One region of the Paraburkholderia sp. GAS334 genome, then DNA from elsewhere that is predicted to be linked to it. Evidence: riboswitches for the same ligand, from Rfam matches in the RefSeq annotation. Region 1 holds a riboswitch; each other region holds the start of a gene.

Region 1 (7,497 bases):
TCGCGCGACACGAGCGAGTACTTCATGCCCTCGGTGCCCATCGACATGCCGTCCGAAATGGTCGGCGTGCCGAAGATCTGCGGGTTCGCGTCGGACAGCTTGACGGCTTTCACGGCGGCGTCGGCGAGACGCTGCAGGCCGGAATTGCACGGCGTGATGGTCGAGTGGCCGTTTGCGATGCCGATCATCGGCTTGTCGAAATCGGCCTTCTCGTAGCCGAGCGCGTAATACATCGACCGGTTCGGCGCGCGCGCGACGCCTTGGGTGATGTTCTTCGAACGACGGTTGTACGACATGGGGAGCTCCGTAATGTCTTTGTCCGGGGGTCTTGTCCGGGGTGCGGTGCAGGGTTGGGGAAATCCGCCGTCCGGGAGGTGCAGGGCGGATGTTTCCAGCACGTCGCGCAAGAATGCAGTTTCTCAAGGCGCGTGTCCAATATATTATTCAGGCTTGATAAGGTCGAAAAAAGTATCAATCGATGCAAGCCGCCACGCCCGATCTGCGCCAGTTGCGCTACTTTATCGCCGTCGCCGAAGAGAAGCACTTTGGGCGCGCTGCCGCACGTCTGTCGATGACGCAGCCGCCGCTGTCACAGGCTATCCGGGCGCTCGAAGAGACGCTCGGCGTCGAACTGTTCGCGCGCACCAGGCGCTCGGTCGAGCTGACGCAGGTGGGTGCCGATCTGCTGCCTGAAGTGCGCCGGTTGCTGGCCAGCGCGGAAGGGCTGCGACCGCTCGCGCAGGGTCTGGCGCGCGGCGAGGCCGGGGTGTTGTCGCTGGCGTTTGTTTCGACGGCGGATTACGGCCTCTTGCCGTTGCTGCTGCGCGATTTCGGCGCGCGCCATCCGCGCGTGCGCCTGCAACTCGCCGAAGCGACGAGCGACGTGCAGATCGACGAACTCGTCGCGGGCCGCGTCGACGCCGGCCTCGTGATTGCGCCGCTGCCGCCGCGGCATCTCGCGCAACTGTCGTGGCTGCCGATCGCGCGTGAGCCGCTGGTGATCGCGATGTCATCGGAGGTGGCGGCGCGCGTGGATGATCACGCCGACGAAGACTGGCGCGACACGCCCGTCAGCCTGCGCGATGTCGCCGATGCGCCGCTGGTGATCTTCCCAAGGCGTCTGGCGCCGGGCTTTTATGACATCATTATGGATTGCTACGGCGTTGCGGGCCTCACGCCGCGCATCGGCCAGGAGGCGATCCAGATGCAGACGATCGTCAGCCTCGTGTCAGCCGGTATGGGCGTCGCACTGGTGCCGCAATCGCTGCGTAACCTGCGGCGCACCGGCGTCGTGTACCGTCCGCTGCGCGAATCGGTGCCCGCCATCGAGACGGGTCTCGTGTGGCGCACGGCCGAGGTGAGCCCGGTGCTCGCAGGTTTCATCGACATCGTGCGCGCGTATGTGGCGAACCTTGCGACGAATCCTGCGCTGAGCGCGGCCTCAGGGACGCAACGCGCGAAGCCGGCGCAGGCCCGCACACGCAGGCGCTGATGGTTTTTCGCGCGGGTGCCGCGAACGCATTGCCCGCCAGGCCGTCCAATCCATGCTGCAGGCGGCGTGTCGCGCCCGCGGTCGTTATCGATAAAGAATCCGCCGTTGAACCACCCATAAAAACACATGCTCATTCACCCCAATTTCGATCCCGTCGCCATTCACCTGGGGCCGCTCGCCGTGCGCTGGTACGGGCTCATGTACCTTGTGGCGTTCATTGCGGCGATTGTCGTCGGCCGGTTGCGGCTGCGTCTGCCGCACGTTGCTGCGCAAGGCTGGACCGCGAAAGATATCGACGACATGCTGTTCTACGGCGTGCTCGGTACGATTTTTGGCGGCCGGATCGGCTACGTGCTGTTCTATAAGGCAAGCTGGTACTTCGCGCATCCGCTCGACATCTTCAAGGTCTGGGAAGGCGGCATGTCGTTTCACGGCGGCTTCCTTGGCGTGACGCTCGCAATGACGCTCTTCGCGTGGCAACGCAAGCGCACGTGGCTGCAGGTCACCGACTTCGTCGCCCCGATGGTGCCGGCGGGCCTCGCGGCCGGGCGGCTCGGCAACTTCATTAATGGCGAACTGTGGGGCCGCGTGACGGACCCGAGCTCGCCCTGGGCGATGCTGTTCCCGGGCGCCGCAAACGAAGACGCGGGCTGGATGGCTACGCACCCGGACCTCGTGTCGCGCTGGCATCTCGCCGACGTATTCGCGCAATATCACATGCTGCCGCGTCATCCGTCGCAGTTGTATGAGATCGCGCTGGAAGGTGTCGTGCTGTTCTTCGTGCTGTGGTTCTTTACGCGCAAGCCGCGGCCGGTGGGCGCGGCGTCAGCGGTGTTTCTGATCGGCTATGGCCTTGCACGCTTCACGGTGGAGTTCGCACGCGAGCCGGACGATTTCCTGGGCCTGCTGGCGCTGGGGCTTTCGATGGGGCAGTGGCTGTCGCTGCCGATGGTGCTCGCCGGCATCCTCATGCTGCTGTGGGCGTATCGTCGCGGCCGACGCCAGCCGGAGCCGGTGGTGGGTACAAACTCACCTTCGGCGTAGCGGCCGGTTGAAAACAGAAAAGCCACGGCATGCCGTGGCTTTTCTGTTTCTACGCGCGCCTCAAACGAAAGCGCGTTACTTCATCTGCACAGAACCCGACACGTTGACGGTCACCGTCGATGTCCCACCTTCGAGCGGAATCGGCGCGGCAGCCTTCGCATCGGCGCCTGCACGGGCACTCATCATCATCATCGGACGCGGCATCAAGCCGTTGTGTCCCACGTTGACCTCGCGAATCGTGTACCCGCTATAGCCAAACGCTTGAGCCGACGACGTGGCCTGCTGACGGAACGATGCGATCGCCTGGCCGGTCAGCTTCTGTTCAGCGGCGCGCTGTGCTTCAGGCGACAACGAGAACGACACATTGCCGACCTGCATGACCGACGACAACTGGCCTGCAAGCTTCGACGCCGCCGCGAAGTCGTGCGATTCGAGCTGCACTTCCGTACGGCCGCGCCACGCGGAAATACGGCCGTCGCGGTCCGTCGACGGATAGATCGAGAACGCGCCGGTGCGCGCTGTCACGCCCGCGACACCTTTGGCCTTTTGCAGCGCCGAGTCGGCGCGCTGGTTCAGCGTGCCCGTGAGCGAGCCGGGGTCGCTCGCTTCCTGTTCATAGAAGAGCGTGATGTTGACGACGTCCTGCGCCACATCGGCGCTGGCCTGCGCGGACAGCGACAGCACGCCCGACGGCGGATTCTGCACGAGCGTCTGCGCGAACGCTGCAGTGGGTGCGAGCGAGAGGGCGAGCGGCGTCACGGACGCAAGAGCGAAGGCGAAAGCGAGTGCGGTTTTTCTGATCATTTGAATGAGTTCCTTCTTCAACCGGTTGTGCACGACGGTCCCGGCAATAGCACGCCATTACGAACCGTCACGGCACGCGTCGTGCATCGAACTGGCACGGCGCTTGCGGAACTGTTAGGCGTCTGTCAGGCCGCCGGGTTCCCGCAAGCAATATTCGATTACACAAATCGCGTCCGCCGGCTCACACGAGGTGCTTCGTGATGAATCGCCATTCGGCTTCGGTCACAGGCGTGATCGACAGCCGGTTGCCTCTTGCGAGCACACGCATGTCCGCGAGTTCGGGATGCTCACGCAGCGTCGCCAGCGGGATCAGCGGAATCTTCTTCTTGAAGACGACATCGACGAGCGTCCAGCGCGGCGTCTCACGATCCGATTTCGGATCGTAGTACGGGCTCTTCGCGTCGAACTGGGTCGGATCGGGATAGGGTGTCGACGATACTTCCGCGATGCCAGCAATACCCGGCTCAGGGCAACTCGAGTGATAGAACAGCACACCGTCGCCGACCTGCATCATGTCGCGCATGAAGTTGCGTGCCTGATAGTTGCGCACGCCCGTCCAGGGCAGTGTGCGATGCGGGGCGTTGGCGAGATGATCGATGCTTGCTTCGTCCGGTTCGGACTTCATTAGCCAGTAGCGCATGAGTCGATATGAACGTCGAGAAGAAAGGGAGAGAGAGCGAAAGAAAGCGGAACTACAAACGGAAACGGCACCGGACGAGTGTCCGATGCCGTTGGATAGGTCCCCGCCATAGCCGCTAGGCCGGCATCCTGAACCGGGAGTTCAGAATTGGTCGCAGTTAGCCGCACTTCGGGTACATCAGACAGAGTGACGCGCACACCCGTGCTGCAAATTTCCGCAACCGTGCACATGGCATTGGTTCAAGGAATATATGACCTTGGCGAACCAGGCAGGGAAGCTGACTAAACTTTTTGAATCCAGACGCTCGCTGCATTCACAGCGACCTCACGAAGTACGCTGCGCTGAACTCGAAGACCGGCCACATAACCGGCCTTTAAAACAATCGCCCTTTAAAACAACCGGCCTTTAAAACTTTTACTGCACACCGTACTGCTGGATGACTGCGCCCAGCTGTTCGTTCATGGAGTGCATTGTACGCCGGATTTCTTCAGCGGGAAAAGATTCTCCGTGTCGCACACTGGCTTGCAGCTTAAGCAGTTCCGATGCCAGCGACAGCGCCGCCATCACGGCAATACGATCCTGCCCACGCACGTTGCTGCCCGAGCGGATCTTCGACATTTCCGCATCGACACGTGCCACTGCTTCAAGCAGCGCGCCTTCGGTTTCCGGCGAACAGGCGAGACGATACGGCTGGCCGAGAATCGAGACTTCGATCTGCTTCGTGGTCATGCATTTTCTCCGTGGCGGGTGACTTCGCGGCCGGCTTCCTGGTCGTGCTCTTCATGCGCCTCGTGCTGCGAGGTCGCAAGCAGGTCGAGCTGGTTGTCCGGCTCGGCGTGCGATCGCGCGCGCGGGAGTTTTTCGAGGATGGCGTTCAGGCGAACCTGCGCGTCGTCGATCTTCGACGAGAGCGTGTCGCGCTCCGCTTGCAGCGCGTTGCGCTCTTCGCGTGTCTGCTCGAGTTCAACGCGTATGGCTGCGCATTCTGCGCGCGCCTGGGCGAGTTGATCTTCGAGTGCGCGGCGCGCCTCGTGATGACGCTGGCTGATTTCGATCAGCCGGCCAATGTTTTGTGAGAGTGTTTCGAGTTCGTTGAGCATGTGCTGCGTCCTCTAAAGACACGGCATTCTAGCGCGGAATGTCGCAGGTTCCGACAATTGTCTCGTTTCGAGACGTAACAACACGGCTTTTTGCGAGTTTTATGCCTGCAAAACGCTGAAATCGTGCAAATGGCGCGCACGCGAATTGCAGTGAGCCGGGCTTTCTTGACGCTACAGCAGGTCGCTCCTACACTTGCGGCACTTTGGTGCCCGCGCGCGTTTTCATGTCGCGCAGTTAAACGGGAAACAGGGCGCGCGGCGATACGGCCGCGCTAACCTGTGCTGCCCCCGCAACGGTAAGCGACCGCGTTATTTCACGCAAGTCGATCCAGTACACGCCCTTAAAAAAGGCGTGCAATGCCACTGCGCATTCATGCGTGGGAAGGCGGATCGATGCGTCGCCAGCCCGGATACCGGCCAGAGGGAAGGACGTCGTTCGCACGCGTCAGGCTGCCTGCGCGTCGATGAACGGCCGTCCTGCTACGCAACGGCCTGCGGGGAAGCGGGCCGTGCACGCCAGCCACAGGAATTCATCCGATGTACACGCCCATCGCCCGCGCGGCGCTGCTCGCCTTGACCGGCCTGCCGCTTGCCGCACAGGCCCAGTCCGCGAAGACGGACGACGCACCGGCGTCCACGCAGAACGCGACGCCGTCCGCGGCGCCAGTGGTCACGCTGGCGCCAGTCGTGGTCACCGCGGCGCGCGGACCGCAGTCGCTCGCCGATGCCATTCCAGAGACCACGCGCTTCGACCCGCAGGACATCGCCGACAGCACCGCGCGCGATCTGCCCGGCCTGCTGCAACTCGCGCCCGGCGCACAGATTGTGCGCAATGGCGGCCCGGGTTCGTCGGCGAGTCTTTTTCTGCGAGGCGCTTCGGCGCAGCAGTCGCTCATTTTGATCGATGGCGTGCGCGTCGATTCGGTGAGCCTTGGCAACGCGCAGATCGAACAGCTTCCACTCGACCAGATCGATCACGTCGAGGTGGTGAACGGTAACGTGTCGGCGTTGTACGGATCGGGTGCGGTTGGCGGCGTCGTGCAGGTGTTCACGAAAGATGGCGGCAATCATCCGCCGCGCTTCAATTTCTCCGTCGAATACGGCAGCTATCACACGCAGCGCCAGCAGGCCGGCGTGGATGGCGCGCTCGACAAGGACGGCAAGACGACCTTCAGCCTTTCAATCGCGCGCGCGAAGGACGACGGCTTCTCGTCGATCAATCCCGCGCTCGCGCCGGTCAACCCGAACGCGAACGGCTATCTGAACGAAAGCATCGCGGCATCCGTGCGGCACCGCTTCAACGAAAGCTGGGACGTGGGCGTGCGCTACTTCCAGTCGAACGGCAACGACAGCTTCGACAATCCGTTCAGCGCGCCCACCGATCTCAACAATCTATACAGCAAGGTACAGCAGGCGTCAGTGTTCGCGAACGGTCGCGTGACCGACGGGTGGACGACGCACTTCATCGTCGCTGCGGGTAACGATCGCAGCACGACGGCCTTGAACGGCACTTACACCGACCACTTCAACACGGATAACCGTCAATACACGTGGCAGAACGATTTCACGTTCGCGCCGCAGCAGAAGTTTCAGCTCGGCTACGAGCATCTCGACCAGAGCCTTGATTCGAACGCCTACGCTGCGCCCGACCGTCACGTGAACTCGGGCTTCGCCGGTTATACGGGACGCTTTGGCGCCAGCCAGTTCCAGGCGAACGTGCGACGCGACCAGTACTCCGATTTCGGTGGCGCGAACAGTTACTATCTCGGCTACGGATACGATTTCACCGATCACTGGAAGGTGACTGCAAGCTGGTCCGATGCTTTTCGCGCGCCGACCTTCAACGATCTGTACTTCCCGTTCAGCGGCAATCCGTCGATCCAGCCGGAACGCAGTCATTCGGTCGAAGCGGCGTTGCAGTACGCGTCGAACGCGCTCGGCGTGATGAAGCTCACCGCATTCCAGACGCGCTATACGAATCTGATCGAGTATCAGCAGGTGAGTCCAGGTGAATTCGTTGCGCAGAACGTCGGGCAAGCGAAGGTGCAGGGCGTCGAGGGATCGTGGAGCGGGCATGTCGGCAAGACCGATGTGCGCGCAACCTTTACGGTCCAGAATCCCGTCGACGAAGACACGGACACCGATCTGAACCGGCGCGCGCGTCGCTTCGCCTCGTTCGCGGCGAATCGCGATATCGGCGGCTGGCGTGTGGGCGGCGAGTGGCTCGTGAGCGGCAAGCGAAACGATAGCGGCAATACACTTGCAGGCTACGGCGTCGTGAATCTGTCGGCGCGCTACACCATCACGAAGGCGTGGTACGTGGCCGCGCAGATCCAGAATCTTTTCGACAGGGACTATGAACTGGCTTACACATACAACACCCCGCGACGCGGCGCGTATCTCACGCTCGGCTGGCA
Region 2 (7,497 bases), on a different contig from region 1:
AAGCCTACGCTGGGTGCGTGATGTGCAGCGTCCAGCAGACGCTTCAAAACGACGGGATCGACCGGCTCATCAAGAAAGTGCCGCATGTCACGCCGCTCGTGAATGGCGCGGTAAACGGCCGCGCGATCCGGATCGCTAAAACGCTTCGCCATGAAAGAGTGCTGCTGTGAAAGCCGGGTTGGAGGGCCAGTAACTGTGCATGTACGTCGCGACGATATTGCCTGCCCGGAACACGGCTTCACCCGGCGCAGCGGATTGCGCGCGGACAGCTGTCGTTAGCGGCGTCATCGTGGTTTCCAGATGTGAGTAGTGGAACGTGTGCCCGGTCATCGCGCCGTGCGTGCCGTTGATCTGCTGCATGCCAAGCGAAGCGAGACGAGGCTGCATCGTCGCGTGGCCAGGCAGCAGGCCGAGCATCGGTGTGCGTGCGCCGCTGGTGTCGGTTAGCGTATCCAGCAAATACAGCATGCCGCCGCATTCGGCAATCAGTGTTTTGCCGGCAGCGGCGTGCGCGCGAATCGATGTGGCGCTTAGCGTATTGCGCGAAAGCGTCTGCGCATGCAGTTCCGGATAGCCGCCGGGAAGCCAGAGCGCATCGGCAGTTTCCGGCGCGGGTTCATTGGCGAGCGGCGAAAAAAACATGACGTTCGCACCGAGCGTTTCGAGTAGCGTGACGTTGGCGGGATAGATGAACGAAAACGCCGCATCACGCGCAATGGCGATCTGCATGCCGTCGAGCAAACGCGGCAACACCTCGCGTGCCGGCGCGCCAAAATCGACCGGCGGCGGCAGTTCGGCGAGCGTCGTCGTCGAGAGCGCATCGGCCGCGCGATCGATGCGGGCGTCGAGGTCGGCGATTTCGTCTGCCTGATGCAGACCGAGATGCCGGTCCGGCAATTCGATGTCGCTCGTGCTCGCGATGTGTCCCATCCAGCGCAGACCGGAGGGCAATGCCTCTTCGAGCATCTGCGCATGCCGCGGTGAACCGACGCGATTGGCGAACACGCCATGAAACGGCACGCCTGGCCGATAGTTCGCGAGCCCGAACGAGATTGCGCCAAAAGTCTGCGCCATCGCCTTCGCCGAAATCACGCCGACGACAGGCACGTTGAATGTGGTCGCCAGATCGGCGCTGGAAGGCGTGCCGTCGTAAAGACCCATGACGCCTTCGATCAGGATCACATCGGCGTTTCCAGCCGCTTCGGCCAGCAGTGCGCGGCACGCGCCTTCGCCGACCATCCACAGGTCGAGCGATTGCACCGGCGCGCCGCTGGCGCGCGCAAGAATCATCGGGTCAAGAAAATCCGGACCGGTCTTGAAGACGCGTACACGCCGCCCCAACCGCGCGTGATAGCGTGCGAGGCCGGCCGTAATCGTGGTCTTGCCCTGACCCGACGCCGGCGCACTGATAAACAGGGCGGGGCACGTGGACATCGCTCAGAATTCCACGCCGCGTTGAGCCTTCACACCCTGCTCGCGATACGGATGCTTGATGATCCGCATTTCGGTGACGAGGTCGGCGGCTTCGATCAATGCGTCGGGCGCATGACGTCCCGTGACGACCACGTGCACCATGTCCGGACGCGCGTTCAACACGCCAAGCACTTCGTCGAGCGGAAGGTATTCGTACTTCAGCACCGTATTCAGCTCGTCGAGAATCACCATCTGATAGTGGCCACTTTCGATCATCCGGCGCGCTTCGTCCCAGCCCTTGCGCGCGGTCGCGATGTCCTTGTCGCGGTCCTGCGTATTCCACGTGTAGCCGTCGCCCATCGTGATGAACTCGCAGTGCGCCTGCGCGCCCAGAAAATCGCGCTCGGACGTGTGCAGCGCGCCCTTGATGAACTGCACGACGCCGAGCTTCATGCCGTGCCCGAGCACGCGCACGGCCATGCCGAAAGCCGCAGTGGTTTTTCCCTTGCCGGTGCCCGTGTTGACGATCAGCAGGCCTTTTTCGACCGTAGCCGAAGCCTGCTTTTTCTCGTGACCCTCGCGACGGCGTTGCGTCATGCGTTGATGCGATTCGGGATCTGTCTTCATGGCGTGTCCTGGTGCCGGGAGGCGTTCGTGTTGCGCGGAAATCAGTGTGCGGATGCGATGGCGACGGTGACGCCATCGAGCGTGGTTTTGGAGACGATCAGCTTCGCGCCGGGCGATGCAAGAAGTGCGCACGGTTCGCATACGCCGTCGACGCCGAGATGCGCACGGACCGTATCGGAAGGCGTGGGCAGTTCTCCTAGCGCGTCGATCTGCTCGGGCGCAAAGGTGTGCAACAGCAGCCCATGGCGCGTGCAGAATTCGACGAGTCCGGGTTCGCGTGCTTTTGAATCAATCGTTGCGGCCGCAAGCACTTCGTCGAGCGAACGGCCGGCCAGCGCGAGCGCCGCGCGCACGGCGGATTCGATCTGCTGCGCAGATGCGTTGCGTTTGCTTCCGATGCCGACGGTCAGCGTTTTCATGTGCTGTCGCCAGTTGGAAGATACGGCAAGCCGAGCGCAGCCACGCTGCCAATCACGACGATTGCTGGCGAGCCGAGTCCGGCTTCTGCGACTTTCGCGGCGAGTGTATCGAGCGTCGCGCGCACGTGCCGCTGCTCGGGGCGCGTGGCGGATTCGATGGCGGCGCACGGCGTTTCCGCTGGCATGCCGGCTTGCAGCAACGCGGCGACGATGTCGTTGAGTCGACGCATGCCCATATAGACAACCAGTGTCATCTGCGTCGCGACGAGCGCGCGCCAGTCCGGCTCGCCGCTGCCCGCGCCGTGTCCGGTGACGAAAACGACGCCTTGTGCATGATCGCGATGGGTAACAGGAATGCCGATCGCAGCGGGCGCGGCGATACCCGCTGTAATACCGTTGATGATTTCGACGTGAATGCCGACGGCTGCCAGCGCCTGCTGTTCTTCACCGCCGCGCCCGAACACGAACGGATCGCCGCCTTTCAGCCGGGCGACGCTGCGCCCCGCGCGCAGATGCGCGAGCATGGCCTCGACGATGCCAGACTGCGACGTAGACGGCTGCCCGCCGCGCTTGCCGACGTACACGATTTCCGCATCCTTACGCGCGAATTGCAGCACATCGGGATTCACGAGATCGTCGACAAGGACGACGTCGGCTTCGCCTAGCGCGCGCGTCGCCTTGAGCGTCATCAGCTCGACGTCGCCTGGACCGGCGCCGATCAGCCAGGCGCGGCTCATAGTGAACGGCACGGCGCGCAACACGGCGCAGGCCGCGGCGTGCAGTCGGGAAGGGAAAGCCTGGAAGTCGTCATATCGACGGCTTGACGAATAGATGAATCATGCGTTGCCACACGTCAGGCGCCTCATTCCGTCCCCCGCGGATCGGGCGTTCGGCGATCGCAACGGTCGCCCCTTGCGTCTGGCCGGTATCCGGGCTGACGACCGCATGCCGTTCGCCTTCCCACCTGCGCAGCGCAGGCAGTGGCGTTGAATGACATGTGCGGATGCATGATCCGCTGGCCGCTTACCGTTGCGGGGACAGCACAGGCTCAGCAAATCGCTTCGCTTCCTGTTTCCCGTTTAACTGCACACGCGAACGCGTGTGCGGGCACCAAACGCGCGCATACGATATCACAGGCACTCCCTGAAAGCCCGCCGGAGTGCCCTTGCCGCGGGCCCTTTCTTGACGTTGCCACTGCCGAAGCCTACACTCGCACGCACTCTGGTGCTCGCGCGCACGCTCCGTGCGCGCAGTTAAACGGGAAACAGGGAGCCCTTCCTGCACGGATCGGGCCAACCTGTGCTGCCCCCGCAACGGTAAGCGAAGGCATCGCTTAAAAGCGATGCAAAGCCGGCTTCAATACTTGCACATTACAGCGTGCCTGTATCTGTCCACTGCGCAACGTGTCAAATGCGCGGGAAGGTGAAGCGGCGATTTCGTCAGCCCGGATACCGGCCCGAGAAAAACAGGCAAACGCCGCGGGGATGCGGCGTATCGTCCACGATTTCATCGAATGTCCGGTTGCTCCGGGCAAGCCGTTTTTCGTCCCCATCTACTCAACAGTCCACCACCCTGGAGTCAGGATGCAGACGCGCAAGATTCCCGTCACGATTGTCACGGGCTTCCTCGGCAGCGGCAAAACCACCTTGCTGCGGCACATTCTTCAACATGCGGGCGGCCTTCGCGTCGCGGTGATCGTCAACGAATTCGGCGAACTCGGCATCGATGGCGAAATCCTCAAAGGCTGCGGCATCGGGTGTAACGAAGACGGCAGTGAAGCCGAAGGCCAGTTGTATGAGCTCGCCAACGGCTGTCTTTGCTGCACTGTCCAGGAAGAGTTTTTTCCAGTGATGGAAAAACTCGTCGAACGCCGCGACCAGATCGACCACGTGCTGATCGAAACGTCCGGTCTTGCGTTGCCGAAGCCGCTCGTGCAGGCATTCAACTGGCCGCAGATCAAAAACAGCTTCACGGTCGATGCGGTTGTGACCGTAGTCGACGGTCCAGCCGCGGCAAGTGGTCAGTTCGCGGAGAATCCGCTAGCGGTCGACGCACAGCGCAAAGCCGATCCGAATCTCGATCACGAGTCGCCGTTGCACGAACTGTTCGAAGACCAGTTGTCCGCAGCCGATCTGGTGATTCTGAACAAAACGGATCTGCTCGACGAGGCAGGGCAAAGGGAAGTGGAATCACTGATCCGTGAAGAAATCCCGCCGCAGGTGAAGGTTGTGCGTGCACACATGGGACAGCTCGATCTGCACGCACTGCTCGGTCTTGAGGCAGCTTCCGAAGACACCATTCATCTGCGCCACGACCATCACGGTTCCGCCGACGACGCCGATCATCATCACGACGAGTTCGATTCGGTAGTGGTCGAGGCGAACGTTTCGTCGCGTGAGGCGGCGATCGCGGCACTGCAGAGCCTCGTCGAAAGCCACACGATTTACCGGGTCAAAGGCTTCGCGGCATTGCCGGGCGCAGCAATGCGTCTTGTGATTCAAGGCGTCGGACGACGCTTCGACAGCTATTTCGACCGTCGCTGGCAGGCCGATGAAACGCGCGCGAGCCGCTTTGTACTGATCGGCGAAGACCTCGATCAGGCCGCATTGCAGCAGGCGCTCGATGTCGCTTTGAGCGACAGCCGCAACGTCGTGCAACAGGCGTAAATCGACATGCATCTGCTGCGCACCACGCCGGGTGGCTTTGTCGACGATACGGCCGGCGTCATGCGGATCGATCAGCGACCGGCGGATATCGTCGTGCTCAGTTCCGCTGATACGACGCTGTCGCTGCTCGCGAGCGTTTTCCCGCGTCTGGGCGCTGATTTCCCAAGCCTGAGGCTCGCGAATGTCACATTCCTCCGGCAACCTGCGTCGGTCGATTTCTACGTCGAGGACGTGTTGCAGCATGCGAAAGTCGTCGTCGTCGATCACCTCGGCGGCGAGGCTTACTGGCCATACGGCATCGAGCAGGTCGTTGCACTGGCGGAGCGCAAACAGCAGGTGCTCGCGATGTTCTCGGGCGATCTTCAGGAAGACCCGAATCTGCTCGCACGCAGCACCGCCGACGCTGCGCTGTGTCATCAGCTATGGCGTTATCTCCGCGAAGGCGGCCCGCAGAATGCGGAGCGGTTTCTGCGCTGCATCGCGCATCGCGCGTTGGGCTGGGGCGACGAGCCGCCGCTGCCGCAACCGTTGCCAGCCGCAGCGCTTTACCATCCGGAGCGCGACGTTCCCACGGTCGAAGACTGGCAGGCACGCTGGCGTGCCGATGCGCCGGTGGTCGCGATCCTGTTTTATCGCGCGCATTTGCAGGCGGCGAATACAGCCGTGTTCGATGCATTGATCGACGCGCTCGATGCGCAGGGCCTTAATCCGTTGCCGGTCGCGATCACGTCGCTGAAAGACGACGTGAGTCGTGACGTGGTGCAGCGGTTGTGCGCGCAACATAACGTGGCGCTGGTGCTCAATACGACGGCATTCGCCGCGTCAGCCATCGACGATCCTGAACCACTCGCGCTTGCCGGCGACGCGCCGGTGATGCAGGTGATCCTGAGCGGCGGCAATCGCGACGACTGGCTCAAGGACAACCAGGGTCTCAATTCACGCGATATCGCCATGCATATCGCGCTGCCCGAAGTGGATGGCCGCATCATTACGCGGGCGATCAGCTTCAAGGGGCTCGCGTATCGTTGTCCGCACACCGAAGTCGATGTCGTGCGTTATCAGCCTGACGTTGAGCGCGTCAGGTTTGTCGCCGGGCTAAGCCAGCGCTGGTGTCGCCTGCGCGGCATCGAAAACGCCGACAAGAAACTCGCGCTGATTCTCGCGAATTATCCCGTTAGCGAAGGCCGCATTGGCAACGGCGTGGGTCTTGATACGCCCGCATCTGTCGTAGGCATTCTTTCGATGCTGCGCGAGCAGGGCTATCGCGTCGATACTGTACCTGCCGATGGCGATGCGCTGATGCACACGCTGACGGAAGGGGTGACGAACGACCCCGTCGTGCGTGATCTGCGCCCGGCGCTGCAAAGCCTTGCGCTAGACGATTATCTGGTGCAGTTCCAGCAGTTGCCGGCTGAAGTACGCAATGCATTGAATGCGCGCTGGGGCACGCCCGAACAGGATCCGACGCTCCGTCGTAGCCGCTTCATGATTGCGGGCTGGCGTTGCGGCCATGTGTTCGTCGGCATTCAGCCAGCGCGTTCGCGCGAAGGTGGCGATTACGCAAGCTATCACGACGCCGATCTGGTGCCGCCGCACGCGTATCTTGCGTTCTATTTCTGGTTGCGTCACCGGTTCGGTATCGACGCGGTCGTTCATGTCGGCAAGCATGGCAATCTGGAATGGCTGCCGGGCAAGAGCGTCGCGCTCAGCGAAACCTGCTGGCCGGATCTCATTCTTGGGCCGATGCCGCATCTGTATCCGTTTATCGTCAATGATCCGGGCGAAGGCAGCCAGGCGAAGCGGCGCACGCAGGCCGTCATCATCGATCACCTGATGCCGCCGCTGACGCGCGCGGAAAACTATGGTCCGTTGCAGGACCTCGAACGTCAGGTCGACGAATACTATGAAGCGCTGATGGTCGATCCGCGTCGCTCGAAACTGCTGCGAAGGACGATTCTCGAAACGATCATCACGCATCGTCTGCACGAGGAACTGAGCCTCGGTTTGCCCGATGGCCAGGACGCGGAAGACGCGTTGCTCACACGTGCCGATGCGTATCTGTGCGAGTTGAAGGAGGCGCAGATTCGCGACGGCCTGCATACGTTCGGGCAGTCGCCGCGAGGGGCGCAGCGACGCGATACGCTGCTGGCAATCGGGCGTTTTCCTGTCGGTGACGGGCAGGGCGCGAAGGCGGGGCTGATTGATGCGCTTGCACGGGACCTTCAGATGGATCACCTGTTCGATCCGCTGGTAGCGGACTGGTCTGCAGCGTGGGAAGGTCCGCGCCCCGGGATTCTGCAGCAGGTGAGCGACGCGCCGTGGCGGCATAACGGCGATACGCGCGAACGGCTCGAATGTCTCGCGGCAGCGCT
Region 3 (7,497 bases), on a different contig from region 1:
CGATATGGGCTTCGGTGTCTTCGCGACTCGCTTCGTTGTAGGGGCAGCCACCGGCGACGTCGGCGCCGAGATTCAACGCTTCTTCCAGCAATTGCAGCGTGCCGGGTGCCTTGATCAGGCCTTCCTGCGGAAACGCGACGATCTGCAGGTCGATCAGATCGCGATATTCGTCGCGCAGTTCGAGCATCGTTTCGACGCCGAGCAGCTGCTGGATCGGATCGACGTCCGGATGCGTGCGCATTGCGATCGTGCCATTGCGCACGGCCATGTCGAGAACACGTCGCGCGCGCGTCAGCATGTCTTCACGGTCGCAACGCGATTTCAGTTCGCCCGTGGTGCGGATCGCTTCTTCCAGTGTGCCGGCAACCGAAGGTCGCGCGCGATGCCACATCGCCTTGTCGAGATGGATATGCGGCTCGATAAAGCCCGGCACGACCGCGCGGCCGGCGGCGTCGATTTCTTCACGAGCCGTGCCGTCCCAACCGGTTGCAAGTGCAACGATGCGGCCAGCGTTGATCATGATGTCAGTGAGCGGCGCGTCGTCGTCGACGCGCGCGTGGCGGATCAGCAGATCGACGTGGCGGGTTGACGGGGTCATGGCGTCGACGTATTCAGTAGCCGAGCGCGACGCCTTCGCCGCGCGGATCGGCACCGCCCTCGAAGAACGGCGACCACGGGCCGCGCAGACGGATCGCCTGCGCCGTGCCAAATAGCGGATGCAGCGCGGCAGCCGCTTCGACCGGATGACCGAGCGCCCGCAGCGCATCGAAGGTCGCGGCGGGCGCGCTGTCTTCGAGCAGCAGACGGTTCGATGCGTCGCCCCACGCACGGCCGCACAGCACGCGCGGCGCTTCAATTGCGCGCTGCACGTCCCAGCCGAAATCGGCGACGCGCGTAGCGATCGACGTCTGCGTTTGCGGCTGTCCTTCGCCACCCTGCGTGCCGTAGACGAGATACGGCAGGCCGTCCTTAAGCAGCATCGCGGACATCAATGTCGATGCGGTGCGTTTGCCAGGCGCGAGCGCATTCGGATGCCGCGGATCGAGCGAGAAGAACGACCCACGGTTTTGCAACAGCACGCCGGTCGCCGGATCGAGCAGCGCCGCACCAAAATCGAAGTACAGGCTTTGCACAAGGCCAACAGCATTGCCTTCGCTGTCGGCTACGCAGATGAACGTCGTATCGCTGCCTTGCGCGACGGCGGCGTGCTGGCGCGTCGCGTCGGCTAGCCACGCATCGCGTTCGCGTGCAGCGAGTGACGCAGCAAGCAGTTCATCAATGGGCACCTTCACAATCAAGGGATCGGTCAGATGCCGGTCGCGATAACCAAATGCCCATTTGATCGCCTGAATCTTCGCGTGAAAATAATCGGCGCCAAGAGGCGCCCGCGGATCGATCTGCACGCCATCCAGAAAGTTGAGGATCATCGCGCCTGCCACGCCTTGCGACGGCGGGGGCATCTGACACACCTCATAGCCGCGATATTGCGTGCGCAGCGGCTTCACCCATTGCGCGCGATTTGAGGCGAAATCCATGGCATCGAGCAGACCGCCTTGCGCATCCACATATGCAGCGGCTGAATCGCCGATGTCGCGATAGAACGCCGACAGGCCATGACGCACGAGGTGTCCGAACGTTCCGGCGAGCGCGGGTTGCCTGAGACGCGCGCCTTCCTTCAGCACGTGACCGTGCTCATCGAAATACGTCGCACGGCAGCCCGCATCGGCGCGCAGTACTTCGGCGTCGTCCGCAAACCAGCGCGCAAGATCGCGTCCGACCGCGACGCCCTCGCGCGCGTAGTCAATCGCGGGAGCGAGCACGCGCTCAAGCGGCAATTTGCCGAAGCGCTCACGCGCCAGCATCCAGCTTCCGACCGCGCCAGGAACCGTCAACGCAGCCAGCGCGCCACGTGTCGGTAGCGCTGTGTGACCTGAAAAGCGCTCAAGCGTCGCGCGTCGCGCGCTCTGCCCGCTACCGTCGATGCCGATCGGCGCCTCACCGGCAGGCGCGATCATCCAGAACGCGTCGCCGCCGATGCCCGTCATATGCGGCTGCACGACGCTGAGCATCGCGGCGGCAGTGAGTGCGGCGTCGACTGCGCTGCCGCCTGCGCGCAGCACGGCGAGCGCTTCCTGCGTCGCAAGCGGATGCGCGGTGGCGACCATGCCGCGTTCGGCGCGGCTGACGGGGCGCGTCGTACGCGCGGGCGTTTCGTTCGGGTTGTGCATCATGCGAGCCTAAAGGCCGGCCTCTGCGCCAGAAATCGGGCGCGCCTCAAATGCGCCTGAGGAATTCCTCAGGTCGCGACAACCTCGGTGATGCATCAGGCGGCTCAAGGAAACGCCGCGGCAGCGGCGCTTTCGACGCTGTCGGCGGAGGTCGGGAACACGGCGGCGTCCTGTTCCAGCAGCCCATGTCGCTGCGCGTACAGTACGGGCGCAGGGGTCCAGCGAATGTGATCGAGGATTGCCTTATAGGGCGCTTCGTCGCGCAGCATGGGAGAGATCCGCTCGTCGGGCGTCCGTGAGGGACGCGATGCGAGCGGCTATGCAAGCTCCATGCCGATGAGCGTCGGGGCTTGCCTGTGGGGGTGCCGGTGACAATTGCTGGCCGTTGCCTTGACGGGCGGTGCACCACGTTGCGGCAACGCGCGCCAGGGCGGTGCGAAGGTCAAGCTATCGCCACCTTACCCAATCTGCACCGAAGGCACGCTCTTCATGCAGCGCACCGCGAACATCGAGCGGCTGTGGCGGGTCCCGGCAATCCGGTACAGCTTCTCGCGTCGGACGTAGCGCCCAGCGGGTACGAAGGCATGTTCTCTCTTCTGCAGTTCCGCTTCCCACTCCCTCCCCTCAGATTTCAGGCGTGGCCCGGCCACCAGACCCAGCTTCTGTCCCGCGAACGCCGCAATTCGACAATCGACAGCGGGGCAATCTCGATCCGCCTGAACGCTGAGGCCGGTGCGCCCAGCGCGTAAATGATCGCCGCGCGGATCACCACCGCATGCGTGATCGCGACTAAAGCGTCGCCGTCGTGTGCAGGCTGAAGCGCGTCGAGCCACGCGCCGACGCGGGCGAGGACCATGCCGAAGGACTCGCCGCCAGGCGGCGCGGCGTCGGGCGAACGCGTCCATGCGGCGAGCGCATCCGGTTCTTCGGCGGCGAGATCGCTGAGCCTTCGGCCGCGCCACTCGCCACAATCGACATCGGCCAGCGCGGGCGCGGCTTCCGTCTTCAACCCAAGCGCTTCAGCCATTTCGCGGACGCAGGTCGCGTCGCTGCGAAAGACGCGCGCGGCTTGAGCGACGATCTGCGCCCGCTCGCGCCACGCCTCGATCTCGGCCAGGCCGCGCGCATCGAGCGGATCGTCGGCCGGGAAAGCGCCCACGCGCATCGCCCGCGTCGCCGCGTGGCTGACCAGCAGCAACCGTGTCTGCATCTCGTGTCCCTTTGTCGGAGGCGTAGCGTTCATCACGCTGGCGCGGCGAAGTTTAGCGCGTAGAATAGCGTCACCGAAGCGCGGAAGCCGGTGTAAGCCCGGCGCGGTCGCGCCACTGTAATCGGCTCAGCATAGAGCCGAAAGCCAGACCTGAGCTTCGAGTCATCCCTTTTCTAGTCGACTGTCGGGGCGCGTAACCCCTGGAGAGATTCATCATGACTGACACCGTTTTCACGCCGGCCGCTCAACCTGCACTGATCCCCCTGCGCGAACTGCTGCCGTGGGTCATCTTCGGTGGCCTGCTGCTTTTGCTTGCGCTGTATTTTGTCGGCGCTGAACAAGGGGCGACGTCGCTCGTCCCTGGCATGATGGTTCACGAATTCGTCCACGACGGCCGCCATCTGCTCGGCTTCCCCTGCCACTAACGGGGGCACACATGGTAGGCAAACTGTTGGTACGCGGCATGCTTGCAGGCATCGCCGCGGGACTCCTCACGTTCGCATTCGCCCGCTTCGCCGGCGAACCCGCGGTCGAGCAGGCAATTACATTCGAAGAGAAAGCCGCAGCGGCGCGTGGCGAAGCGCCGGAGCCTGAACTTGTCAGTCGCGAAACGCAGGCGGGTCTCGGCCTGTTGACTGGCGTGGTCGTGTACGGCGCGGCATTCGGCGGACTCTTCGCGTTGACCTTCGCGTATGCGTATGGCCGCGTCGGCAAGCTGGGCGCGCGGGCGCTGTCCGCGATGCTCGCAGCGGCGGCGTTTATCGCGCTCGTAATCGTGCCGAATCTCAAGTATCCGGCTAATCCGCCTTCCATCGGCGACCCCGAAACGATCGGCTCGCGCACCGGGCTCTTCTTCCTGATGATCGCGATATCGCTGGTTGCGCTGGTGTTTTCGCTGAAGGTGCGGCGACGCGCGGTTGCGCGCTTCGGTCAGTGGAACGCGGCGATCATCGGCGGTGGGGTGTACGTCGCGATCATCGCGGCCGTGCAGATCGCGATGCCGGTGATCAACGAGGTGCCGCAGACCTTCCCGGCCACGCTGCTGTGGCATTTCCGCATTGCGGCGATCGGCATGCAGCTGATCATCTGGACGACGATCGGGCTGCTGTTCGGCTGGCTCGTCGAACGCAGCGAACGCGCGCAACTTCGCGCGGGCGAAGCCAGGACATCCGCGTTGCCTTGATGTCGCTTTGATGTCGCTTTGATGTCGTTTGATACGGGCCCAGGCGGTTCAGCCGGAAGGCAACGCCTGAGCCTGCAACTGTCTGCGTTTCTCCCCCGTCTTCTTCTGGCGTATCCCGCCGCTCGCCGCTCAACCGCGCGCAAGCCGCGCCGACACTTCCAATAACGCGGCGGCTGGCGGCAGACGCAGACGTTCCGCAAGGAGCTCGAGTCCGATGATCGCGACGAGCGAGAGCAATACCAGTTTGAATGCTGCAACAGAAGACACGAGATGACCTGGATGTCGACGATAGCTACGTCATGTGGAAGGGCGGCACGGCGTGCCCGCGTATCAAGCCACAGAGCTTCGCAGCCGTCCGCGCGACAGCGTGTGTCGTGCTGCGTGGTCAGGACTGCGCAGCAGACTCCCGCGTGACGCCCGAGCGGGACGCCGCAGCTGCAGCCGCCGCAGAACGGCGGCGCGCACCGAGCTTCTTCAGCCAGATCATCAGCCCGGTTGCGCTCAATATCGCCACCGCGATGCCGGTGAAGCTCATCAGAATTCGTCCACCGATCCCGATGATCCGGCCGGAATGCAGCGGGTATTGCGCCTGCATGAAGATGTCGCCGGCCGAGCCTTTGCCGGGTATCGATCCGCCTGCCAGCTTGCCGGTATTCGCGTTGTAGTACAGCCACGCGTTGCCGAGACCGGCGTCGCCGTGATCGTGGCCCGGCGCGAAGAATCCCACACCGTATGCATTGAACGACGGCACGTAATACAGCGCGCCCGGCGGCGACTTGAGCCCGCGTTCGCGGCCCGCCTGCGCTGCCATCTGCACGATGCGCTCAGCCGTGAGCGATACGTTGCCGGGCTCGCCGCGACGTTTCAGTTCGGGATTGTTGAAAGGCGTCGGCGTGAGCGTCGACACCGTCGAAAGGATCGGGCGCACCACCGGATCGGAGAGATTCATCGAGACCGAAGTCAGCGCGACAATCGCGAGCACGCCCCAGATCCAGACGCCGCCGGAGCGGTGCAGGTCGAACGTCAATGCGTAGCCGCCCCGCCGCACGCGAAACGCAAACGACTTGCGCCACGCCTTCACGCTCGGGAACGACAACACGAGCGCAATCACGCTATCGAACAGCCACACAATGCCGACGATGCCCATCAGCCACGTGCCCGTGTCGAAGCTGCCCATGAACGGCAGATGCAGCGTGTAGTGCAGCTTGTAGATGAACGGAATCAGGTTGAGTCGCGCGACCGAAACGGCGCCCCATTCGCGGCGGCCCTGAATCTCGCCGGTGGCGGGGTTGACAGCAAGCTGGTTGAAGCCGAGCGCGTAAGGCTGGCCGGTCTTCGGATCGGTGCGCGGCAGCACCATCATCTGCAACGTCTGGCCTCGCTCGACGCCGAGCGGCAGATACGTCACGTCGAAGCGCGGATCGGCGGCCTCGATGCGCTTTGCCAGTTCCAGCGAAGGCAGCGCCGGCCCATTCGTGCGCGCGTGGAAGAACGATGGATTCAGCGCCGCGTCGAGTTCGTGATCCCATGCGATCACCGCGCCGGTCAGTCCGGCGACGAACAGGAACAGCGCCGTCGCGACGCCCATCCAGCGATGCAGGCGAACGAGCAGCGGCCTCATGTCGCGCGGGCGCCCGCGCGCGCGGGCCCGGCCGCAATAGATTGCGCAACGAAAAACACGGGAAATCGGCTCTTTGTAAATAAGAATTGTTCGCATCTTAACGGCTGCGGGGCCGGGCCGCAAGTTGTCCGTAAGCCGCCGTTTTAGCGACAAGCCTGACATCGGTTACGCGATGATTTTTCCGGCGATGACGATCGTGAAGATCGTGTTCGTGGATATTGTCGCGGGGCTGTGGTGAGTCGGCGGGTTGTGGCGATAGTCCCGACGTCACGTCATCGCAAACCCGCGGCGGCCTCGATGTTCGAGACCATCATCATGAGACGCGGCGCGACGTCGTCGAGCAGCGCGCGCGCCTGCGGTGTGTGAGCCCGCACGGCGCAGTTGAACACCAGCGTTTCCGAATCGACCGGCGCGCACACCGGTACCGCCACGCCGTACACATTTTTTTGCATGTCGCCGTACGACACGCACACGCCCCGTTCCGCGTAGTCACGCATCGCCTGATCGAGTTGCGAACGATATTGCTGCCACTGGTCAGGTACGCCAACCCTCAGCTGGTTCAGCGCCACTTCGCGTTCTTCGGGCGCCACGGCGGCGAGCCACGCCCGTCCCATCGCCGTGCGCAGAACGGGGCGGATCGCTCCGACGTCGGGCCGCGCGTCGGAGCGTTTGTCGGCTGAACAGCTTTCGATGTAGATCATGTTCGCCTGGTCCCGCATGCCGAGCGACACCGCACCGCGTATCGAGAGGGCGAGTTCGCGCATGAACGGTCTCGCAATCTGGCGGATGCGCATGCCGGAAAGCAGTGGATACCCCATCGACAGCACGCCACCGCCGAGCCGGTATTTGCGCTCCTGCACGTCGTGACGCAGATAGCCGAGCTCCGTCAACGTATAGGCAAGCCGTGAAACGGTGGCTTTGGAAAGGCCGGTGCGCTCGACGAAGTCGCGATTGGCCAGCATCCTTTCGCCGGGCAAAAAGCAACGCAGCATTTCGAGTCCGCGTGCCAGCGTGACGGCGAACTGGCGGTCATCATCGTCAGGCGGCGCGAACATGGCAAGTCCTGTTCGGGATCAGATTCATGGATGTTTCAGGGCCTTCTCTACGGGCGTGGCGTCATGCTGTGCGGCAAGTTCGTGTTCGATCGTCTCCACCATGTGCATCAGCTTCGGTGCGATTTCGTCGATTAATGTGCGCGGGGCGAGTTGAGTCTGCGGCACGCCGCAGTTGAACACGAAGATTTCCGAATCGATCG
Region 4 (7,497 bases), on a different contig from region 1:
CTGCGAGACATCCGGCAATGTGAGTTCAACGCCAAGCGTCGCAGCGCAGGCCGCCGTGGCCGTTACGCCCGGGACAATTTCATAGGAAATGTTCAGCGCGCACAACCGGCGGATCTGTTCGCCGATTGCGCCATACAGTGAAGGATCGCCCGAATGCACGCGTGCAACGTCCTGCCCCTTTGCGTGTGCTTCTTCGAGTAGCGCGATGATCTCGTCGAGATTCAGGTCCGCCGTATTCACGACGCGTTCAGCAACGTTGCCCGCCAGCACCGCCTCAGGAACCAGCGAACCCGCGTAAAGAATCACGGGACATCGATGCACGAGCTTTTGCCCTTTCACGGTGATCAGTTCAGGATCGCCCGGCCCCGCGCCAATAAAAAATACGGTCATCTACTACTCCATCATTCGATTTGCGCGAGAGGCACTGTGACGCCTTTCACGAGGACAACGCTTCCAGCGCGGCCAGCAGTTCAGCGGGCGTGTCGAATTCGCGATCGACATCGGCCAGCGCCGGACGACGCAACATGACCACCGGCAACCCAAGCCGACGCGCCACGACAAGCTTCGCCTCCGTCGCCTTACCGCCGCTATTTTTGCTGACGACCACATCGATCCGATGCTCGCTAAAAAGCGCGCTTTCGCCCTCGACGGTGAACGGCCCACGTGCATCCATCACACGCGAACGGACGGTGCCGGGTTGTGTTTCGAGGCATCGTACGATCCAGAACTGACGCGCCGGTATTTCGTCGAGATGCGTGAGCGGCTCGCGCCCTAGCGTGAACAGCGGCCGCGAGAATGGCGCGAGCGCCGCGACAATGCCCGCCCAGTCATCGACCATGCGCCAGTCGTCGCCGGCCTGCGGTTGCCACGGCGCGCGACGCACCGCCCAGCACGGGACACCCGTCGCGTGGCTCGCCGACGCCGCGTTCGCACTGATCTGCGCTGCGTATGGGTGCGTCGCATCCACGAGCAGCCCGATCCCTTCCTCGCGCAGGTAGCGCGCAAGACCTTCCGCGCCGCCAAACCCGCCTACGCGCACGGCGCACGCAAGATCAACCGGTACCTTGCCGAGACCGGCGAGGCTATAGACATCCCGCAGGCCGAGCTCTCGCGCGATCTGCATCGCATCGCCGGTGCCACCCAGAAGCAGGATGCGCGTCATTGTGCGACGCCCACGATATTGCCCCGACGATCGATCGCGAACATCTCGACTTTCACTTCAGTCGGCACGATGTCGCGTGCGACCCTTAGCGCGCGAGCGCAGACGATATCGCCAAGCGCCACGCCGCGATCGCGTGCAATCGCCATCGCCTGCTGGCTCGTATTCGACGCACGAATCGCCTCCTGCAAAGCGGCTTCGGCGCCATGTTCCGCGGCCCAGCTTGCGAGCTGTTCAAGATCGATACTGGAATTGCGGCTGTGCAGATCGAGATGTCCGGCAGCAAGTTTGCTAAGCTTGCCGAACCCGCCGCACACGCTCAATCGCTCGACAGGCGCGCGACGTAAATGCTTTAGCACCGCGCCAACGAAATCACCCATTTCGATGAGCGCGATATCCGGCAGGCCATAGTGCGCACGCATTGCGTCTTCACTGGTGTTACCGGTGCACGCGGCGATATGCCGGTAACCATTTGCGCGTGCGACATCGATGCCTTGATGGATCGACGCGATATACGCCGAGCACGAAAACGGCCGGACAATCCCTGTGGTCCCAAGAATCGACAGACCGCCGACGATACCGAGCCGGGGGTTCATCGTTTTCAGCGCAAGCGCTTCGCCGCCTTCGACGCCAATCGTGACGTCGAAGCCACCCGCATAGCCGTGCTCGACCGCGAGTTCGGTGAGGTGCTGCGTCATCATCTGGCGCGGCACGGGATTGATCGCCGGTTCGCCGACCGCCAGCGTCAGGCCAGCGCGCGTCACCGTACCCACGCCCGGCCCCGCGAAAAAACGCACGCCTGGTTGCGCGCGCAACTGAACGCGCGCGAACACCACCGCGCCGTGCGTCACGTCGGGATCGTCGCCGGCGTCCTTGATCGTGCCTGCTTCCGCGCCGCCGTCGTCTGTCAGGCGGCAGAACACGAGCGGCATCGGCACGTGCTGGCCCTTCGGCAACACGATATCCGCGACATCGGATGCCACGCCCACGAGCAGCAGACGCGCAGCGGCAAGCGAGGTCGCCGTCGCACAACTCCCGGTCGTGTAGCCGCTACGCAGGGGCGCGGGCTGTTCGGGCGTTTCGTCGCGCATTATGGTTTGCCGGTTTCGAGCAGCGTGATCGGCAACGCCTGGCGCCAGGTGTCGAAGCCGCCAAGCGGCTGGGCCTGCGCGACACTAATGCGCGTCAATGTGCCGCCGTGCTGTTCGCGCCATGCGACCAGCGCGGCCTCGCTCTGCACCGTCACCGCATTGGCGACGAGCCGCCCGCCGCTACGCAGTTGCGCCCAGCAGGTGTCGAGTACGCCAGGCACCGTGACGCCGCCGCCGATAAAAATCGCGTCAGGCGCAGTCAGGCCATCAAGCGCATCCGGCGCCTTGCCCGCGACGATCTGCAAGCCCGGCACGCCAAGGGCGTCGCGATTGTGTTCGATGAAACGCTGCCGTTCGGGTTGCGCCTCGATGGCGATGGCCCGGCAGGATGGGTGCGCGCGCATCCATTCGATCCCAATCGAGCCGCAACCCGCGCCCACATCCCAGAGCAGTTCGCCCGGCTTTGGCGCGAGGCGTGCGAGCGTGATCGCACGGATATCGCGCTTCGTCAACTGCCCGTCGTGCAGCCACGCTTCGTCTGGCAAGCCGCTCGTGAGCGGCAGCGGTTGCGCTTCCTGCGAAACGCGACATTCGACGGCGACAAGATTCAGCGCAGCCACTTCGCTCGCAGTCCATGCGTCGGCGCGTGCATCGATCCGCCGTTCCGACGCGCCCCCCAGGTGCTCCAGCACGATCATCCGGCTCGGACCAAAACCGCGTGCGGTCAACAGTGCGGCGATGGCGGCGGGCGTGCGGCCGTCGCTGCTCAGGACGAACAGCCGCGTATCACGATGCAGATGCGCGTTAAGCGTCGCGAGCGGCCGGCCGACAAGCGAGACCATCGCGAGATCCTGCAGCGGCCAGCCAAGCCGCGCCGCCGCCAGCGACAACGACGAAGGCGCCGGCAGCACGCGCATTTCGTCGGCGGATACCTGACGGGCGAGCGTTGCGCCGACGCCGAACAGCATGGGGTCCCCGCTCGCGAGCACGCAGATGGATGCATTCGGGCCGCGATGCGCGAGCACCGGCGCCAGGTCGAACGGACGCGGCCACGGCTCGCGTCGCGCGCGCAGCCGCGGCGGCAGCATCGCGAGGTGACGCTCACCGCCGTACACTACTGACGCGTCCAGCAGCGCACGCCGCGCCGGCCGTCCCAGACCGGCAAAACCGTCGTCACCCATTCCCACTACGGTCAGCCATGCCCGCATGCGACCATCCCCATTCTTGATTCCCGATATGACTGCTGCGGCGCACCAGGCAAGGCCGCAGCGTACTTGTGCTGTGCGAAAAAAGGCATAATACAGCCTCGCCGGTGCCCTTCGGGGCCGAAGAGGGAACACAGATCGACTGTGGCTGCCCCCGCAACTGTATGCAGCGAGTCCGCGCCTCACCTGTGCCACTGGTTTGACCGGGAAGGCCGGCGCGGACCACGACCTGCCAGCCAGGAGACCTGCCGGTGAGACTTGTTCGTGCCAGCCAACGTCGGGCGGGGTGTACCGATGCCGCAGCATTTCCCCCTTTGCGGGGTGCTCGGGCCGTCGCGCGGCGCACAACCCGGTGACCTCTTGAACCACGTTTCGTCTTTCTTCGCTCCGATTGCCGCATTGCGCCCTTCGGCCTGCCCTGGGCTGTTTCGCATCGTGCAGGCGCTTGACGGCGGCCTCTGCCGGCTCAAGCTGCCTTGCGGGGAATTGAGCGCGGAACAGGCGCGGGCTATCGCAGATGCAGTCGACGCGCATGCGTCGGGCGTGATCGAGGTGACGAACCGCGCAAACCTGCAACTGCGGGGCGTGCGCGCGGGCCACGAAAACGCGCTGATCGAGCGATTGCTGCATGCGGGACTCGGGCCGCAAGGACCGTTTGCCGACGATGAAACGAACCCGATCGCGCGCGACGACATCCGCAATCTCATGGTCAGTCCGCTTGCGGGCCGCGATCCACACGCGCTCTTCGACGTCACGCCGCTTGCGTCGCAGATCCTCGCGCTGTTGCAAAACGATCCGCGTTTTACGGCACTTTCACCCAAGTTCGCGCTGATGCTCGATGGCGGCGAGCGCCTCGCCATGCTCGGTCATCCGCACGATATCTGGCTTGCTGCAGTGCGGGATCTCGACGAAGTGCGTTTTGTTTTTGGGCTTGCGGGTTGTCCGCCGGTCCGCACCAACGTGCGCGAGAGAAGCGAAGGCCCGGCGTCGAAAGCGCTGGCTTCCGTTTTGCCGCACCAGGTTCCTCCGCTGGTCAACGCATTGCTGCATACGTTCCTCGACCTCGCTGCCCCCGACGATTCCCGCATGCGTGATGTGCTCGCTACACACGGCGTCGAGACTGTTTTGCAGCTTGCACAGTCCAGAGTCGATTTCACTCTCGCGCGGGATATTCGTTCAGACGCGTGGTGCCGCTTCCCGGCAGATGAGTCACTGAGACTCGGCTCGCACCCGCAAATCAACACCGGCCTTTCATACATCGGCGGCCAGCCAAAGCTTGGACGCATTGATGTTCCAATGCTCAAAGGCCTTGCCCAGCTTGCTAGCGACGTGGGCAACGCAACGCTTCGCATGACGCCATGGCAAGGTGTGCTCATCCCGGACATCGCCAGTGAGAATACGCCTCAGGCGTTAAAACGACTTGAGTCACTAGGACTCGCTGTCAGCACATCCGATCCGCTCACGCACCTGATCGCCTGCACGGGTTCTCAAGGCTGCCTGAAGGGAATGGCCGACACCAAGGCCGATGCCCTGCTGCTTGCCGCGCGTCTGCCCGCTCACGTCGACGTGCATCTCAGTGGCTGTCCACGCTCGTGCGCTGCCGCCCATTGCGCGCCGTGGACGCTGCTCGCCGTTGCACCCGCTCATTACGATCTTTATCGACGCGACGGCACGCCTGGTTTTGGCGAGCGTGTCGCACAACACCTGACGATCGAACAGGCCGCCGATTCGCTTGAACGCCTGACCCGGAGATCATTCGATGCTTGATTACATTCGCGACGGTCGGGAGATCTATCGCCAGTCGTTCGCGACGATCCGCGCGGAAGCCGACCTGAGCCACATTCCCGCCGACCTCGAAAAGCTCGCGGTCCGCGTGATCCACGCGTGCGGGATGGTCGACATCGTCGACGATCTGCAGTTTTCCACGGGTGCCGGCGTGGCCGGCCGCGCGGCGCTGCTGCGCGGCGCACCGGTTCTCTGCGATGCGCGCATGGTCGCCGAAGGCGTCACGCGGGCACGCCTGCCCACGGACAATCCGGTCATCTGCACGCTTGGCGATCCTTCCGTGCCGCCCATGGCGCTCACGCTTCACAACACTCGCTCAGCGGCAGCGCTAGAGCTGTGGCGACCGCATCTGGAAGGCAGCGTGGTGGTGATCGGCAACGCGCCGACGGCCCTCTTCTATCTGCTCGAGATGCTTGACGCCGGCGCGCCGAAACCCGCATTGATCCTCGGATTCCCGGTGGGTTTCGTCGGTGCGAAAGAATCGAAGGCGATGCTCGCGGAAAACAGCCGCGGCGTGCCATTCGTGATCGTCGCGGGACGGCGTGGCGGCAGCGCAATGGCGGCCGCCGCGGTTAACGCGCTTGCGTCGGAGGAAGAATAAATGACGGTGCGTGGACGTCTCTTTGGACTCGGCGTCGGCCCCGGCGACCCGGAGCTGATCACGCTGAAAGCGGTGCGACTGCTCAAGGCGGCGCCCGTCGTCGCGTACTTCGTGGCGAAGGGAAAAAAGGGCAACGCGTTCGGCATCATCGAAATGCATCTCGACGAAACGCAGCTCCGCCTGCCGCTCGTCTATCCCGTAACGACCGAAACGCTCGCGCCGCCGCTGTCGTATGAAACAGTCATCGCCGACTTCTACGACACCGCCGCCGACATCATCGCGAACCATCTTGACGCAGGCCGCGATGTCGCCGTGATCTGCGAGGGCGACCCGTTCTTTTACGGCTCGTACATGTACCTGCACGACCGGCTGGCAAGCCGCTTTGAAGCGGAAGTCGTGCCCGGCGTGTGCTCGATGCTGGGCGGCGCGGCGATACTCGGCTCGCCGCTCGTGTATCGCAACCAGACGCTATCGGTGCTTTCCGGGGTCCTGCCTGAAGACGAACTGAAACGCCGGCTCGCCGATGCCGATGCCGCGGTCGTGATGAAACTCGGCCGCAATTTCGACAAGGTGCGCCGCGTGCTCTGCGAACTGGGCCTTGAAAAGCGCGCGCTCTACGTTGAGCGCGCAACGATGACGAATCAGCGGGTCGTGCCGCTTGCAGAAGTCGATCCGATGGCGTCGCCGTATTTTTCGCTGCTCGTCGTGCCGGGGGAAAAATGGCGCGGATAAATGCTATCGCGCCCGCGATCGTGATCCTCGGCACCGGCGCGCTCGATACGGCGCGCCGCATCCAGGCGCGTTATCCGGACGCTCAGGTGCATGGGCTGGCAGGACGCGCCGAAGCCGATGTTGCGTATAGCGAACTCAGCGCGCATCTGCGTGACCTCTACGCACGCGGCACGCCGCTCGTCGCGTTGTGTGCGGCGGGCATCGTGATCCGCTGCATCGCGCCGCTGCTGTCGGACAAGGGGGCAGAGCCGCCGGTTCTTGCAGTAGCCGAAGACGGCAGCGCCGTCGTGCCGCTGCTTGGCGGTCTGGCTGGCGTAAATACGATGGCGCGAGAAATCGCCGAAGCCCTGAAGGTTGCGCCCGCCATCACCACAAGCGGCGAATTGCGTTTCGGCACGTGCGTGCTGAATCCGCCAGACGGTTACGCGCTTTCGAGTCTCGCGCAGGGCAAGCGTTTCGTGTCGGACCTGCTTGCAGGCGAAAGCACGCGTATAGAAGGCGCCGCGCCGTGGCTCGACGATGCGCAGTTGCCGCGCTCGACAGCGGCGCGACGCGCGATACGCGTCACGCCGGAAGCATGGGATGGCCGCGTGGACGAGCTGCTGATTCATCCGCGCAGTGTCGTCGCTGCGGTCAGCACGCTCGATGAACGCGTAGCGGAGCGCGTACGTGAGGCACTGGACGCGAACGGGATCGCCGCGTTATCGCTGGCCGCACTGCTCGCGCCCATCCAGCGCGCAGGCGATGAAGCCTTGACCGAAGCCGCCGATACGCTTGGCGTGCCGCTTCGTTTTGTCTCTACGCCGGCCGCCGCCGATGCGCGGGAACCCCTCTCGCTTCTCGAAGCCGCAATGCGTGTGCCGCACGACATTCGGGCAGGCGCTTCACCGGTTGCGCTGGCGCTTGCCCGCGCGCCTGTCGATC

The links. Region 1 has a riboswitch for cobalamin ahead of P3T21_RS20690 (TonB-dependent receptor plug domain-containing protein). Riboswitches for the same ligand answer to the same signal wherever they lie in the genome.
Region 2: linked by a shared signal. The riboswitch ahead of cobW (cobalamin biosynthesis protein CobW) and the one ahead of P3T21_RS20690 (TonB-dependent receptor plug domain-containing protein) in region 1 are both predicted to bind cobalamin.
Region 3: linked by a shared signal. The riboswitch ahead of P3T21_RS12235 (CbtB domain-containing protein) and the one ahead of P3T21_RS20690 (TonB-dependent receptor plug domain-containing protein) in region 1 are both predicted to bind cobalamin.
Region 4: linked by a shared signal. The riboswitch ahead of cobG (precorrin-3B synthase) and the one ahead of P3T21_RS20690 (TonB-dependent receptor plug domain-containing protein) in region 1 are both predicted to bind cobalamin.

What each region holds. Positions count from the first base shown of each region.
Region 1 is NZ_JBNDMO010000011.1:7,990-15,486, forward strand. Features, by position in the region: gene ilvD (dihydroxy-acid dehydratase) at 1-296, opposite strand, end outside; gene P3T21_RS20655 (LysR family transcriptional regulator) at 479-1,492, shown strand; gene lgt (prolipoprotein diacylglyceryl transferase) at 1,619-2,536, shown strand; gene P3T21_RS20665 (SIMPL domain-containing protein) at 2,612-3,340, opposite strand; gene P3T21_RS20670 (EVE domain-containing protein) at 3,522-3,980, opposite strand; RNA gene ssrS (6S RNA) at 4,077-4,258, opposite strand; gene P3T21_RS20680 (cell division protein ZapA) at 4,395-4,709, opposite strand; gene P3T21_RS20685 (ATPase) at 4,706-5,080, opposite strand; cobalamin riboswitch at 5,268-5,516, shown strand; gene P3T21_RS20690 (TonB-dependent receptor plug domain-containing protein) at 5,618-7,497, shown strand, end outside.
Region 2 is NZ_JBNDMO010000009.1:202,938-210,434, forward strand. Features, by position in the region: gene bluB (5,6-dimethylbenzimidazole synthase) at 1-152, opposite strand, end outside; gene P3T21_RS18630 (cobyrinate a,c-diamide synthase) at 136-1,434, opposite strand; gene cobO (cob(I)yrinic acid a,c-diamide adenosyltransferase) at 1,438-2,040, opposite strand; gene P3T21_RS18640 (cobalamin biosynthesis protein) at 2,082-2,459, opposite strand; gene cobA (uroporphyrinogen-III C-methyltransferase) at 2,456-3,196, opposite strand; cobalamin riboswitch at 3,363-3,589, opposite strand; cobalamin riboswitch at 3,665-3,933, shown strand; gene cobW (cobalamin biosynthesis protein CobW) at 4,043-5,125, shown strand; gene cobN (cobaltochelatase subunit CobN) at 5,132-7,497, shown strand, end outside.
Region 3 is NZ_JBNDMO010000005.1:293,415-300,911, reverse strand. Features, by position in the region: gene P3T21_RS12260 (amidohydrolase family protein) at 1-598, opposite strand, end outside; gene ggt (gamma-glutamyltransferase) at 612-2,228, opposite strand; gene P3T21_RS12250 (hypothetical protein) at 2,333-2,497, opposite strand; partial or broken gene P3T21_RS12245 (AsnC family transcriptional regulator) at 2,687-2,782, opposite strand; gene P3T21_RS12240 (histidine phosphatase family protein) at 2,860-3,438, opposite strand; cobalamin riboswitch at 3,470-3,612, shown strand; gene P3T21_RS12235 (CbtB domain-containing protein) at 3,654-3,863, shown strand; gene P3T21_RS12230 (CbtA family protein) at 3,875-4,621, shown strand; gene P3T21_RS12225 (hypothetical protein) at 4,751-4,888, opposite strand; gene P3T21_RS12220 (PepSY-associated TM helix domain-containing protein) at 5,007-6,242, opposite strand; gene P3T21_RS12215 (IclR family transcriptional regulator) at 6,515-7,297, opposite strand; gene P3T21_RS12210 (IclR family transcriptional regulator) at 7,322-7,497, opposite strand, start outside.
Region 4 is NZ_JBNDMO010000009.1:215,493-222,989, reverse strand. Features, by position in the region: gene cobM (precorrin-4 C(11)-methyltransferase) at 1-390, opposite strand, end outside; gene P3T21_RS18705 (cobalt-precorrin-6A reductase) at 437-1,162, opposite strand; gene P3T21_RS18700 (cobalt-precorrin-5B (C(1))-methyltransferase) at 1,159-2,250, opposite strand; gene cbiE (precorrin-6y C5,15-methyltransferase (decarboxylating) subunit CbiE) at 2,250-3,458, opposite strand; cobalamin riboswitch at 3,544-3,722, shown strand; gene cobG (precorrin-3B synthase) at 3,816-5,222, shown strand; gene P3T21_RS18685 (precorrin-8X methylmutase) at 5,215-5,841, shown strand; gene P3T21_RS18680 (precorrin-2 C(20)-methyltransferase) at 5,842-6,573, shown strand; gene cobJ (precorrin-3B C(17)-methyltransferase) at 6,561-7,497, shown strand, end outside.